2 linked regions of the Sinorhizobium fredii NGR234 genome follow. Each later gene encodes a partner of the first gene's protein in a complex. Links are inferred from orthologs where the notes say so. Each region holds a gene or a part of one and is shown on either strand. Other genes may lie near its edges.

Region 1 (7,017 bases):
CTCCTATCCGGAAATGGTGGCGCTTTGCGGCGGCACGCCGGTCTTCGTCTCGACGAAGCAGGAGAACAACTTCAAGCTCAAGGCCGAGGATCTCGACAAGGCGATCACCCCGAAGACCAAGTGGTTCGTCTTCAACTCGCCCTCGAACCCGTCGGGCGCGGCCTATTCGCATGACGAACTCAAGGCGCTGACGGACGTCCTGATGAAACACCCGCATGTCTGGGTGCTGACCGACGACATGTACGAGCACCTGACCTATGGCGACTTCAAGTTCGCAACGCCGGTCGAGGTCGAGCCCGGCCTCTATGACCGTACCCTGACGATGAACGGCGTTTCCAAGGCCTATGCGATGACCGGCTGGCGCATCGGCTATGCCGCCGGCCCCTTGGCTCTCATCAAGGCGATGGACATGATCCAGGGCCAGCAGACCTCGGGTGCCACCTCGATCGCGCAGTGGGCCGCCGTCGAGGCGCTGAACGGCGCGCAGGATTTCATCGCGCGCAACAAGGAGATCTTCCAGGGCCGGCGCGATCTCGTCGTCTCGATGCTGAACCAGGCCAAGGGCATCGCCTGCCCGACGCCGGAAGGCGCCTTCTACGTCTACCCCTCCTGCGCCGGGCTGATCGGCAAGACCGCGCCATCGGGCAAGGTCATCGAGACCGACGAGGATTTCGTCTCCGAACTTCTGGAAGCGGAAGGCGTTGCTGTGGTGCACGGTTCGGCCTTCGGTCTCGGCCCGAACTTCCGCATCTCCTACGCGACCTCCGAGGAACTCCTCGAAGAGGCTTGCCGCCGCATCCAGCGTTTCTGCGGCGCCTGCAAGTAAGCGCAGCGATTATCACTGATGAAGAGCCGGCCCTTTGCGGCGGGCTCTTTCATGTTCAGATTTCGAGTCAGGGCGAGATGCTAACGGGTTGAGCCTACGACATTCTCTTCGGATATGACGGGGCTGGCGGCAATACCCCCTCTGGCCTGCCGGCCATCTCCCCCACAAGGGCAGGGGAATCGCATATCAGTATTAGGTATTGCCAGGAAGCTTTGAATGGATTCTTGGAAGGCTTTCTCTTTTACGAGGGCGCCTTGATGCCGTTTGCTCTGTCGATTTTACGGGAAATACATGATCCGCGCGACATCAATGCGCGGCATGATCTGGCCGAGCTGCTGTTTCTGGCGCTGGCGGCGACGCTCTGCGGGGCGAAGAACTGCGTGGAGATCGCAGAATTCGTCGAGGGCCGGGAAGCGGAACTGAAGGAGATCGTCACGCTCCGGCACGGCTGCCCGAGCCACGACACCTTCAGCCGCATCTTCCGGCTCATCGACCCGGACGAACTGGCGCGGGCGCTCGGCGCCTTTCTGGCGGCGCTGCGCCAGGGGCTGGGCCTCGGCCCGCGCCCGCGCGGTGTGGTGGCGGTCGACGGCAAGGCGTTGCGGCGCGGCTATGAAAAGGGACGCGCCTTCATGCCGCCGGTGATGGTGAGCGTCTGGGATGCCGAGACGCGGCTGTCGGTGGCGACCAAACGGGCGGAAGGTTCCGACGAGGTCGCCGCAACGCTGGCGCTGCTGAAGAGCATCGACCTGAAGGGCTGCATCGTCACGGCGGACGCGCTGCATTGCCGCCCCGACACGGCCAAGGCGCTGATCGGGCGCAAGGCGCATTATGCCCTGGCGCTCAAGGCCAATCGCGGCCGGCTCTTTGCCTGCGCCGAAGCCGGCTTCGTGGCGGCCGACGCGGCCGGTGACCTCGCCTTCCACGAGACCCGCGAGACCGGCCACGGCCGCCTCGAAACCCGCCGCGCCAGCGTCCTGCCACTCAAGGCGTTCAAGCAAGCGCCCGCCTTTCCCGGTCTGAAGGCGATCGGCCGCATCCAGGCCACGCGGCAGGGCGCCGACGGCAGGGCGGTGACCTCCGTGCGCTATATCGCCCTCTCCAAAGTACTTGCGCCTCACAAGCTCGCCGAGGTCGTGCGCGCCCACTGGACGATCGAGAACCAATTGCACTGGAGCCTCGACGTCGTCTTCCACGAAGACGACGCCCGCAGCCGCAAGGACAATGCCCCGCAAAATCTTGCCGTCATCCGCAGGCTGGCGCGCGACATCTTGGCGGCCCACCCACTCGACAAGCCCATCGCAAGCAAAATGCGCCGCGTAAACTGGAACAGAGATTTCTTCCATGAGTTCTTTACTCATATGCGATAGCCCTGCCCACAAGGGGGGAGAATCGACGGGGCGCCCTCTGTGGCTTCAATTGAGGGTCCGCTTGTAGGCGTCAGGGTTCCGCTTGTAGGCGCGTTTCGGTCCGAGCGATCGGCAGCCGCGCGTATTCTCCCCCCTTGTGGGGGAGATGGCCGGCAGGCCAGAGGGGGTTGTCTCCTCTGGCAGCCAGACGGGCGCGATTGCTCTCAGCGTTCGGCGAGCGCCGGTTCGCCCTTCTTCTCGCGGATCAGGTTGAGGAAGCGACGGAACAGATAATGGCTGTCCTGCGGGCCCGGCGAGGCTTCCGGATGGTGCTGGACCGAGAAGACCGGCTTGCCGTTGACGCGCAGGCCGCAATTGGTGCCGTCGAAAAGCGAGATGTGAGTCTCTTCAACACCTTCCGGCAGCGACTTCGAATCGACCGCGAAGCCGTGGTTCATCGAGACGATCTCGACCTTGCCGGTCGTGTGGTCCTTCACCGGGTGGTTGGCGCCGTGGTGGCCCTGATGCATCTTCTCGGTCTTGGCGCCAAGCGCCAGCGCCAGCATCTGGTGGCCGAGGCAGATGCCGAAGACCGGGATGTCGCTCTTCAGCAGGTTTTTGATCACCGGTACCGCATATTCGCCGGTGGCGGCCGGGTCGCCCGGGCCGTTCGAGAGAAAGATGCCGTCCGGCTTGAGCGCCAGGACTTCGTCAGCGCTCGTCGCGGCCGGAACGACCGTGACCCGGCAATCGAGGCCGGCGAAGAGGCGCAGAATGTTGCGCTTGACGCCATAGTCGAGCGCCACGACGTGATAGGCCGCTTCGGTCTCGCCAAGTGTGGCGTGGCCCTCATTCCATGCCCAAGGCTTCTCGTTCCAGCGGTAGGACTGACCGGAGGTCGCGACCTTGGCCAGGTCGAGCCCAACCAGACCGCTCCAGGCCTTCGCTTCCGCCTTCAGCGTTTGGATGTCGAAGACGCCGGACGGGTCGTGGGCAATCACCGCGTTCGGCATGCCGTTCTCGCGGATCCAGGCGGTCAGCGCCCGCGTGTCGATGCCGCAGAGCCCGATGACGCCGCGCGCCTTCAGCCAGGCGTCAAGGTGCTTGGCAGCCCGGTAGTTGGAGGGATCGGTGATATCGGCCTTGAAGATCACCCCGACGGCGCCGTGGCGGGCGGCAGGCGTCAGATCCTCGATATCCTCGTCATTGGCACCGATGTTGCCGATATGCGGGAAGGTGAAGGTGACGATCTGGCCGAGATAGGAGGGATCGGTGAGGATTTCCTGATAGCCGGTCAGCGCCGTGTTGAAGCAGACCTCGGCCTGAACCTTGCCGGTCGCGCCGATGCCCTTGCCTTCGATCACCGTGCCGTCGGCCAGAACGAGCAAAGCGGTGGGTTTCTGGGTTGTCCATGCGGGTGTCGCGGTCATCGTTCCTATCCCGTTGCGGCGGAAGGCGCGGCTTCAAGCCGGTCGGTTCAGCCCCATTTCAAATTGCATGCGGCATGGCGCGCGGAAGCCCCGCGAGAAAGAGGTTCATGCCGATGTTCGTGCAGGTGCCGGAAAATAGACAAAGGCGTTAACCGGGTCAACCGGCCGCGGTGAATTGTCCGGAAATAAAGTTCGTTATAATTCAAACAGTTGCGTATTAGGTTTGATTGTACCTGCCGCACTGGTTTAAGACGGCGACGACAATAAGGCAAGGAACGGCTCCGCCCGCAGGCAGCGCGGGCCGGCTTCGGCATGGAGAAAGAGATGCGCGAGCAATTCGCAAATGCCCTGAAGGAAGCGCTGAAGGCCAAGGATAGCCGACGCACTTCGACCGTTCGGCTGATCCAGGCGGCCATCAAGGACCGCGACATCGCCAACCGCGGCCAAAGCAAGGGGCCGGCCGGCGACGACGAGATCATGCAGATCCTCGCCAAGATGATCAAGCAACGCGAAGAATCGGCACGTATCTACGATCAGGGCGGCCGCCCGGAACTCGCCGAGCAGGAGCGGCAGGAAATCTCCATCATCAACGAGTTCCTGCCCGAGCAGTTCTCCGAGGAAAAGGTGAGGGAACTCTGCGTCGCGATCATCCAGGAAACGGGCGCCCAGGGGCTGCGCGACATGGGCAAGGTCATGAATGCGCTGAAGGAGCGCTATCCCGGCCAAATGGATTTCGCAAAAGCTTCCGGCATCATCAAGGAACTGTTGAAGTAGTCCACTGCGCCGCGCCTGATCCGCGGCGGCGCCTCAGTTCCCATCCTCTTCGATGGCCGCCTGTGAAAAGCGGGCAAGATCGATGGGGAACGGTGGCTTCCTCCAGCCATGCCGCTTATATGGAAGCTGGCCAGAGGTATTCATGCGCTTTTCACCGTCCTTCCTTGACGAGATCCGCGACCGCGTCCCGATTTCGGACGTGATCGGCAAGCGTGTCACCTGGGACCGGCGCAAGACCAATGTGTCGCGCGGCGACTACTGGGCCTGTTGCCCTTTTCACGGCGAGAAGTCGCCGAGCTTTCATTGCGAGGACCGCAAGAGCCGCTATCATTGCTTCGGCTGCGGCGTTTCCGGTGACCATTTCCGTTTCCTGACCGACCTCGAGGGTCTGAGCTTCCCCGAAGCGGTGCAGCAGATCGCCGATATGGCGGGCGTTCCGATGCCGCAGCCCGATCCGCAGGCGGAGCGGCGGGAGAGGGAGCGAACGAGTCTTCTCGACGTCATGGAACTGGCGACGCAGTTCTTTCAGGACCAGCTCCAGGCCGCGACGGGGGCGAAGGCACGCGCCTATCTGCGTGAACGCGGACTGACCGGCCGCACGATCGAGACTTTCCGGCTGGGCTTTGCGCCGGACAGCCGCAATGCGCTGAAGGAGTTCCTCGCCGGCAAGAGCGTCGGCAAGGAGCAGATCGAGGCCTGTGGGCTCGTCGTGCATGGGCCGGACGTTCCGGTCTCCTACGACCGCTTTCGCGACCGCATCATGTTTCCGATCCTCTCGGCGCGCGAGAAGGTGATCGCCTTCGGCGGGCGGGCGATGTCGGCCGATGCGCCGGCCAAATACCTGAACTCCAACGAGACCGAGCTCTTCCACAAGGGCAACGTGCTCTTCAATTTCGCCAGGGCAAGGCGGGCCTCGCAGGGTGCGGACGGAACAGGAACGATCATCGCCGTCGAAGGCTACATGGACGTGATCGCGCTGCACCAGGCGGGTCTCGAGAATGCCGTGGCACCGCTTGGCACGGCGCTCACCGAGAATCAGCTCGATCTCCTCTGGAAGATGACGGCGCAGCCGGTGCTCTGCTTCGACGGCGACGGTGCCGGCATCCGGGCGGCCAACCGCGCCGTCGATCTGGCGCTGCCGCATCTGAAGCCCGGCCGTTCGGTCCGTTTCGCCATGCTGCCAGACGGCAAGGACCCGGACGATCTCGTCCGCCATGAAGGGCGCGAGCCGTTCGACAAGGTGCTCGCCAATGCCCGCTCGCTGGCCGACATGGTCTGGATGCGCGAGGTACAGGGCGGCGGGTTCGACACGCCGGAAAAACGCGCCGAGCTCGAAGCGCGGCTGCGGCAGGTGACCTCGGTCGTTGGCGACGAGAGCGTGCGCCGCCATTACGGCCAGGACATGCGCGACCGGCTGAATGCCTTTTTGCAGGGCAGTGCGCCGTTCAGGAGTGAACGGCGGCCGTTCGAGCGGGGCGGGCGAGATCGCGGCGGACGGCAAGGCGGCGGCTTTCGCCAGGCCGGCGCCGACCGAAACGCCGGCCCGACCACGATTTCCGACCGGTTGGCGCGCTCCTCTCTTGTCAGTGGCCAGCAGGCTGTGCCCTTGCTGCGCGAAAGCGTACTCGCGCTGACGATCGTCAACCACCCGCAACTGCTTTTCGACGAATATGACGAGATCTCGACGATCGAATTCGATCATCGCGATCTGCAGCGCTGCTGGGCGGCGGTTTTGAACGCGGCAGCGACGAACGGACCTCGGCTGACACGGGAAGGGCTCGTCGAACAACTGGAAACGGAGGGCTTCGGCGTCCTGATCGGCGCGCTCGACCAGCAGATCCGCTATGCGCGGCTATGGACCGCGACGACGGCGGCCGCGCCCGAAGATGCGCGCGAGGGTTACCTGCAGGCGCTGGCGCTGCACAAGCGCACCAAGGCGCTCAACTGGCAGCGTCGCGAGCTCGAAAGGGAGCTCGCGTATGCAACCGAGGAAGGCGATATCGAGGCCGTGCCGCAACTGTTGCGCACGCTTCAGGAGGTTCAGTTGGAAGTGACGCGGCTGGAGAACCAGGAAGCGATCATCGAAGGCTTCGGGGTGCTTTCGGGGCGGGTCAAGGGGCCGGCGGCGCGGTGATGCCCTCTCGCGAATTGCCCCTCATCCGCCTGCCGGCTCGCGGGCGCTCGCACTGCCCCATTTTCCGCCTCCGGAGTGGGAGGCGACCGTCAATGGAGCGCACACGCGGTTGCCCCCTCGCCCCGCTTGCGGGGAGAGGGCTAGGGTGAGGGGCAAAGCTACAGATGAGGCGCAAGTCAACTCTTGTCCGTTTTCATCCAACTTTTCTCATACTGCACCCGACGAAAGCCATTCCATGCCTGAAACGCCCAACACCACCGCACGCCTGTTCGAGCCGCAAGGCATCGTCAATCCCCTCGACATTCTCAAACGTATCTACGGCTATTCCGCCTTCCGCGGCCAGCAGCAGGCCGTAATCGAACAGGTGGTGGCGGGCGGTGATGCGGTCGTGCTTTTCCCGACCGGGGCCGGCAAGTCGCTCTGCTTCCAGATACCGGCGCTATGCCGCAAGGGCGTCGGCATCGTCGTCTCGCCGCTGATTGCCCTGATGCGCGATCAGGTGGA
Region 2 (7,078 bases), 1.4 Mb from region 1 along the record:
GGCTCTATCCGGCGCCGATCTGAGCGACGCGAACACCTCTGCACGGTACATCGCGCCTCAGGCTGCCATCTGCCGGCAGCTTTCGGCGCAGCGCTGGCAGGCATCGACGCATTCGGCCATGCCGCCGATACGTTCGCAGTCGGCCGCGCATTCGCTGCAGATCTCTGCACACTCGCCGCAGACATGCCGGTGATGGGGCGTTCCGATCAGCATGAAATGCGCCGAGGTCCGGCATATCTCGGCGCAGGCCATCATCAGCCGGAAGTGATCCGGCTCCGTGTGCTTGCCGCCCGCCTCCAGACAATGGCTCATCGCCGTCGAAAGACAGGCGCGGTAGCAGGCGAGACAATTTTCGATGCACTCCTGCATCTTCGGATCGACGTGATGCATTTTCTTCTCCCGTGGTTGCCAACGAGGGGCCAACAAGGAAGGGGAGCCATTGTTCCACAGCTTTGCGGCTCGGCCGTTCGGGCACGATTTTCCGACACGCCTTGCATTTCGGTTGAAAATCCGTATAAGCGCGCTGTTCGAAACGCCCGGTCTTCTGGCTGGTGGCTGAACGGAGGGCCGGCTTCCATCCCGGAGGCCGCCAGGAACGACAAGCTGTTCCGGCCTCCCGTGTCTCCGCTCTCGACCGTCTCGATACAACACTTTCTTGCCGGCTCATCTGAGCCAATAAGAACAGTCGTTGAGGCTTAGCCGCCGAGGTCCGGGCTGATAAACGCAAGAAAGGCAAGCCACAATGGCTCTTTATGAACACGTATTCCTGGCTCGGCAGGACATCACGCCGCAGCAGGTCGACGCCCTGGTCGAACAGTACAAGGGCGTCCTCGAAGCGAACGGCGGCAAGGTCGGTCGTGTCGAGAACTGGGGCCTGAAGTCCCTCACCTACCGCATCAAGAAGAACCGCAAGGCTCACTACGTCCTCATGGACATCGATGCTCCGGCACCGGCCGTTCACGAAGTCGAGCGCCAGATGCGCATCAACGAAGACATCCTGCGCTACATGACGATCGCCGTCGAGAAGCACGAGGAAGGTCCGTCCGCGATGATGCAGAAGCGCGACCGTGACGACCGTCCGCGCCGCGACGGCGACCGTCCGGACCGTGGTGGTTTCGGTGACCGTGGTCCGCGCCCGGACCGTGGCGATCGTGATGACCGTCCGCGCCGCCCGCGCGAAGACCGCGCGTAACCCGAAGCCTAGGAGATAATGACAATGGCTGAAGTTTCTTCCGCTCCGGTACGCCGCCCGTTCCACCGCCGCCGCAAGACCTGCCCCTTCTCGGGCGCAAACGCGCCGCGGATCGACTACAAGGACGTTCGTCTCCTGCAGCGCTACATTTCCGAGCGCGGCAAGATCGTTCCGTCCCGCATCACGGCCGTTTCCCAGAAGAAGCAGCGCGAGCTCGCCCAGGCGATCAAGCGTGCACGCTTCCTCGGCCTGCTGCCCTACGTCGTATCGTAAGGCTCGCTCTCCGTTGGTCGCCTGACTCAACGGTAACCGACTCCGCGTCAAGCCGCTTCCTTCGGGTGAGCGGCTTGACGCCTCCCTTCCGCGGTGGGCGCGGATCGGAACCGGCGCGGCAAGTGCCAAAATCCCATGTTGGGGCCAAGAACGCCCCTAACTGCGTTTGAAGCAGGACAGCGAAACGTGCAGAATTGGAACAGGACATCGCTGATCACCGGCGCACTTGCCGGCATTACCGCCGCCCTTCTGTCGATGGGCGCGAACACGCAGTCGTCCCTTGCAATCGTTCTCTACGCCGCTTCCGCATTGCCGATCCTGATTGCCGGGCTCGGCTGGGGAAACGCCGCGGCGATCACCGCGATCATCGCGGCGGGCGTTACAGCGGCAAGCGTGATTTCGCCCTATTTCGCCTTGCTCATCCTGGTCGTCACGCTCATCCCGGCCGGCTGGCTCAGCCATCTCGCCAATCTCGCGCGCCCGGCCCAGGAACTCGGCGGCCCCGAGGGCGCGCTTGCCTGGTATCCGCTCTCCGACATCCTCGGCCACCTCGCCGGGCTCGTCACCCTCGGCATGATCATCGTCGCGACCATCGTCGGCTATGATTCGAGCGTCTCCGACCTGATGGTCGACATGGTCGTCGAGGCGTTGAAGGCCCAGGAGCCGCTCTACAATCCCGACGCCGCCGCCATTGCCCAGCTCAAGTCGATGTTCACGCTGGCGCTACCGCTTGTGCAGGGCGCGATCTGGGTCGTCATGCTGTTTGCCGCCTATTACATCGCGACGCGGATCGTACTGATGTCGGGACGATCCGTCCGGCCGCGCGAGGACATCCCCTCGTCCCTCAGGATGCATCGCAACGCCATCTTCGTCTTCCTTGCCGGCCTTGTCCTGACGTTTCTGGGCGGTGCGCCGGCGGCGATCGGCGCCCTCGTCTGCGGGACATTCGGGGCGGGGTTCCTGCTCTCGGGCTTCGCCTCCTTCCATTTCCGCACACGCGGCAAGTCCTGGCGGCTTCCCGTGCTGTGGATCGCCTATCTGTCGGTGCTCGTCTTCACGATCCCGGCGGTGTTCTTCCTCCTGTCCGGACTGACCGACACGCGACGCACCATCGCTGTCACACCGGCGGGAAAAAGCTAACCAACGAACAATGCCAACTTGAAAGGAACATCGACATGGAAGTCATTCTCCTCGAACGCATCGCCAAGCTCGGCCAGATGGGCGAAACCGTAAAGGTCCGCGACGGCTTTGCCCGTAACTACCTGCTGCCGCTCGGCAAGGCGCTGCGCGCCAACGCCGCCAACAAGGCCCGTTTCGAATCCGAACGCGCAACGCTCGAAGCCCGCAACCTCGAGCGCAAGTCGGAAGCCCAGCAGGTCGCCGACAAGCTTGACGGCAAGTCCTTCATCATCGTCCGCTCGGCCGGCGAAACCGGCCAGCTCTACGGCTCGGTTGCCGCTCGCGACATCGTCGACGTACTGGCTGCCGAGGGCTTCAACATCAACCGCAACCAGGTCAACCTCAACCAGCCGATCAAGGCGATCGGTGTTCACAAGGTGACGCTGCACCTGCACGCGGAAGTCGACGTGGCCGTCGAAGTCAACGTTGCCCGTTCGGCCGAAGAAGCCGAGCGCCAGGCCAAGGGCGAAAGCCTGACCTCCGCCGAGGCCATCTACGGCGTCGACGAAGACGCCCTGAAGCCGGAAGACTTCTTCAACCCGGAAGCCGAATTCGCCGGTGAAGAAGAATAAGGTTCAGCGACAGAGCTGAAACAAGAAGCCCGGATCCCTCGATCCGGGCTTTTCTTTTGCCGTCACCAAAGGTGCGCGAAGGCGATCGGCGGACGACGCGCGAAAGCGAATCAGATAGATTTGTGGCCGACCTCAGCCTTAAGTGCAATGCCCGGCGTGGCATGTTTCGGGTCCACCCGCGCCCCTGTGAATCAGTGTGAACAACCGGCAAAATTCGATGGCGGCGTCGCAAGCCACGGCACTGTTGCACAGCTACACTAGACGTGGCCGAGGGCAGGCAGCAAACCGATTGGCTCACGGAAATTAGAGGCGGACACGGACCTACCATGAACGACGCAGCGCGAAAGCTCGCTCCCTTGCCCAAGGACCAGGCGGACCAGCACTACCGCGAAGCGCCGAACAACCTGGAAGCCGAACAGGCGCTGCTCGGCGCCATCCTGGTCAACAACGACGCCTTCTACCGCGTCTCCGACTTCCTCAAGCCGGTGCATCTCTTCGAGCCGCTGCATCGCAAGATCTTCGAAGTTGCCGGCGAAATCATCCGCATGGGCAAGACCGCCAACCCGGTGACGGTCAAGACCTTTCTCAAGGCCGACGACAAGGTCGGCGACCTGACGGTTGCGCAGTACCTCGCGCGTCTTGCCGCGGAAGCCGTTTCGATCATCAACGCGGAAGACTACGGCCGGGCGATCTACGACCTGGCGCTCCGCCGATCGCTGATTACCATCGGCGAGGACATGGTCAACATCGCCTTTGACGCGCCGCTCGACATGCCGCCGCAGAGCCAGATCGAGGACGCCGAACGGCGCCTTTTCGAGCTTGCCGAGACCGGCCGCTACGACGGTGGCTTTCAATCCTTCAATGACGCCGTGGCGCTTGCCATTGACATGGCCGGACAGGCCTTCGAACGCGACGGGCACCTCTCCGGCATCTCCACCGGCATTCATTCGCTCGACGGCAAGATGGGCGGCCTGCAGCGATCGGACCTGATCGTCCTCGCCGGCCGCCCGGGCATGGGCAAGACCTCGCTTGCCACCAACATCGCCTACAACATCGCCGCCGCATATGAGCCGGAAGTGCAGCCCGACGGCTCCTTCAAGGCGAAGAACGGCGGCGTCGTCGGCTTCTACTCGCTGGAAATGTCGTCCGAACAGCTCGCCACCCGTATCATCTCGGAGCAGACCGAAGTGTCGTCCTCGAAGATCCGCCGCGGCGATATCTCCGAAGCGGATTTCGAAAAGCTCGTCGCCTGCTCGCAGATGATGCAGAAGGTGCCGCTCTATATCGACCAGACCGGCGGCATCTCGATCGCCCAGCTTGCGGCGCGCGCCCGCCGCCTGAAGCGCCAGCGCGGCCTCGACGTCCTGGTCGTCGACTACGTCCAGCTCATGAGCGGCTCGAAGAAGTCAGGCGAAAACCGCGTGCAGGAAATCACCGAGATTACCACAGGCCTCAAGGCTCTCGGTAAGGAACTCAACGTTCCGATCATCGCGCTGTCGCAGCTGTCGCGCGCCGTCGAAAGCCGCGAAGACAAGCGGCCGCAGCTTTCGGACCTGCGCGAATCGGGTTCCATCGAGCAGGATGCCGACGTGGTGCTCTTCGTGTTCCGCGAGGAATACTATGTGAAGAACATGGAACCGCGCGATGAGCTCGATCCGAAATACGAAGAGTGGAAGATGCAGATGGAGCGGGTGAAGGGCACGGCCGACGTGATCATCGCCAAGCAGCGTCACGGACCGACCGGCACCGTGAAACTCGCCTTCCAGTCGGAATTCACCCGCTTCTCCGACCTCGCCGATCCGTCGTTCACGCAGTACGAGCACTAAGGGCGCGGGAGTATTTTCTGCCCCTCATCCGGCTGCCGCCACCTTCTCCCCGCGGGCGGGGCGAAGGGACGAGAGGCGCCGCCTTCCCTCCCCATCGGGCAGCGGAGCGAGGTTCTGCGAGGGCGCCACGAGTCTCCTTCGCCCCGCTTGCGGGGAGAAGGTGGCCGGCAGGCCGGGCGGAGTTCCAAGGTGACTCCACGCCCCCTCACGCGCCGATCAGCGCTCTCGCGACAGCGACGACAAACACCCCGATCGCCACGGCCGCAAGCAACGGCAGTCGCGTCGCGGCGAGCGCCGTTGCAACGGTCGCGAGGGTCTCGGCTGGGCCGGTGACGAGCGCCGTCGGGGCGATGACCGCCATCAGTACTGCGGGAGGGATCGCCTCCAAGGCGCGCTTCTGCTGCGGGCCGATCGTCACGAAGCGGATGAGAACAAGCCCGGCAATGCGCGTCAGCACCGTGGCTGCGGCCATCGCGACAATGGCGAGGAAGGTATGGGGATCGAGCGTCATGCGCAGGCCTCTTGACGGCGGCTTGTGAAAAGCGTTGCGGCAACGCCGGCCGCGGCGCCCGCCGCGATGTACCAGACGCCCGGCAGGAACTGATGGGCAAGGACCGCCGCCGTGGCGCTGGCGGCCAGTACGGCGCCGGTGTCGCGTCCCTTCCAGAAGCCCATGACCAGGACGGTGAAAACCGCTGGAAACGCGAAATCCAGACCGGTCGCCTTCGGGTCGCCGAGGAAGGCGCCGGCGGCGGAACCGGCAAGGCTCGCCAGAACCCAGACGCAATAAAACGGCACGGCAAGACCCGCATACCAGGCGGGGGTGAGCCGGGTCTGACCGGCGCGGACTTCGGCCATCGCCCAGATTTCGTCGGCGAGCAGCAGCATCGCGGCATATTTCGCCGGGCCGGAAAACGCCGGCATCTTGTTGCCGATCGAAGCGCTCATCAAGACGTGGCGGATGTTGACGAGCAGGGCCGAAAAGGCGAGCGCGCCCCAGGAGGCCGGATGTGTCCAGATGTCCATGGCGACGAACTGCGACCCGCCGGCAAAGACAAGCACGCTCATCAGCGTCGCTTCGAGGCTGCTCAGGCCCTTGCCTGCGGCAACGGCACCGAAGACCAGGCCGATCGGCATCACCGCCACGGTCAGGGGCGCCATGGCCCTTACGCCGCCGAAAAACTCCTGGGGTATTGCTAGCCTTCTCACGTCTACGATCTCCGCATTGATTTGCGGAGAGTTCTAGAAGGCGAGCGGCGGCCGGTCTTGAATGAAAGTGATCAACCGGCCCGAAAAGCACCCGGCGTCACGCCGGTGCGCGCCTTGAAGTGGCGGGTGAAATGCGCCTGGTCCGCAAAGCCGCAATGATAGGCGGTATCGGCGGGCGGCCAACCCTGGCGCAGCAGCGTCCTTGCCTCACGCACCCGTTTGTCGGTCAGGAAGGCATGCGGCGTGATGTGAAACTCCTTGCGGAACGCCCGAATCAAATGGGCGCGGCTGAGGCCGGCCACCTTGGCAAGCTCGTCGAGACCGATGTCGCTCGAATAGTTTTCGAGCAGATAGTCGCGGGCGCGATGCACGGCGGAACTCTCGCGCGTGCGGACCGGAACGATGATGGCGCTGCCATGCCGCTCGAACAGCGTCGCCAGGAAGCCGAACATGCCTTCGTCGGCCTCGAGCGCTCCAGTTCTTCCTTCCAGCAGCTGATGCGCGCGACGAAAGGCGGCGGCGAGTTCGATGTCCGTCAGCCACTGCCGCGAAAAGCTGGGCGTGCCGCGGAACGGACGGCCGGTGACATCCTCGAGAACTTCAACGAACAGCTCCACCGACGGATAGATCATCCGGTAGCGATAGCCGTCACTGCCCGGATGCCCGTCGTGGGTTTCGTCAGGGTTGATCAGGTAGAGATCACCGGGGCCTGTCTGCGAACGCTCGCCCTTGATGGTGCTGATCTGCGAGCCCGCCTCGATGGCGCCGATGCTGAAGGTGTCGTGCGCATGCGGCGCAAACTCATGGGTGATGAATGTCGCACTCAG

The links.
Region 2: the proteins of dnaG (region 1) and NGR_RS15705 are in contact, whole or in part, in a crystal structure (PDB 2R6A), measured with the Geobacillus stearothermophilus proteins. The link is inferred for Sinorhizobium fredii NGR234 from one-to-one orthologs. Residues at the interface, in WP_049624496.1 of Geobacillus stearothermophilus: Lys456, Leu457, Leu458, Pro459, Ala460, Asn463, Ala464, Leu467, Leu535, Leu536, Ile537, Ala538, Gln544, Glu545, Asp548, Tyr549, His552; in WP_033016901.1 of Geobacillus stearothermophilus: Ser13, Glu15, Ala16, Gln18, Glu91, Leu92, Asp94, Ala95, Val96, Pro97, Thr98, Ala99, Ala100, Asn101, Tyr104, Tyr105, Ile108.

Annotation. Positions count from the first base shown.
Region 1 is NC_012587.1:2,357,224-2,364,240, reverse strand. The notes cover bases 4,081-7,017. They hold dnaG (DNA primase), read left to right. Parts: upstream 4,081-4,521; coding sequence 4,522-6,513; downstream 6,514-7,017. Other genes in these bases: recQ (DNA helicase RecQ), read left to right, coding at 6,749-7,017; NGR_RS22535 (GatB/YqeY domain-containing protein), read left to right, coding at 4,081-4,379. In the rest of the region: NGR_RS22550 (pyridoxal phosphate-dependent aminotransferase), read left to right, coding at 1-826; NGR_RS22545 (ISAs1 family transposase), read left to right, coding at 1,084-2,196; carA (glutamine-hydrolyzing carbamoyl-phosphate synthase small subunit), read right to left, coding at 2,400-3,605; more of NGR_RS22535, read left to right, coding at 3,930-4,080. UniProt on the Escherichia coli protein: RNA polymerase that catalyzes the synthesis of short RNA molecules used as primers for DNA polymerase during DNA replication.
Region 2 is NC_012587.1:938,935-946,012, reverse strand. Bases 2,795-5,792 are described here. They hold NGR_RS15705 (replicative DNA helicase), read left to right. Parts: upstream 2,795-3,542; coding sequence 3,543-5,042; downstream 5,043-5,792. Other genes in these bases: NGR_RS15695 (AzlC family ABC transporter permease), read right to left, coding at 5,550-5,792; NGR_RS15700 (AzlD family protein), read right to left, coding at 5,248-5,553; rplI (50S ribosomal protein L9), read left to right, coding at 2,795-3,216. In the rest of the region: NGR_RS15735 (aldo/keto reductase), read left to right, coding at 1-23; NGR_RS15730 (four-helix bundle copper-binding protein), read right to left, coding at 58-390; rpsF (30S ribosomal protein S6), read left to right, coding at 743-1,192; rpsR (30S ribosomal protein S18), read left to right, coding at 1,217-1,465; NGR_RS15715 (DUF2232 domain-containing protein), read left to right, coding at 1,652-2,605; more of rplI, read left to right, coding at 2,641-2,794; more of NGR_RS15695, read right to left, coding at 5,793-6,203; NGR_RS15690 (AraC family transcriptional regulator), read right to left, coding at 6,323-7,078. UniProt on the Escherichia coli protein: The main replicative DNA helicase, it participates in initiation and elongation during chromosome replication. Travels ahead of the DNA replisome, separating dsDNA into templates for DNA synthesis.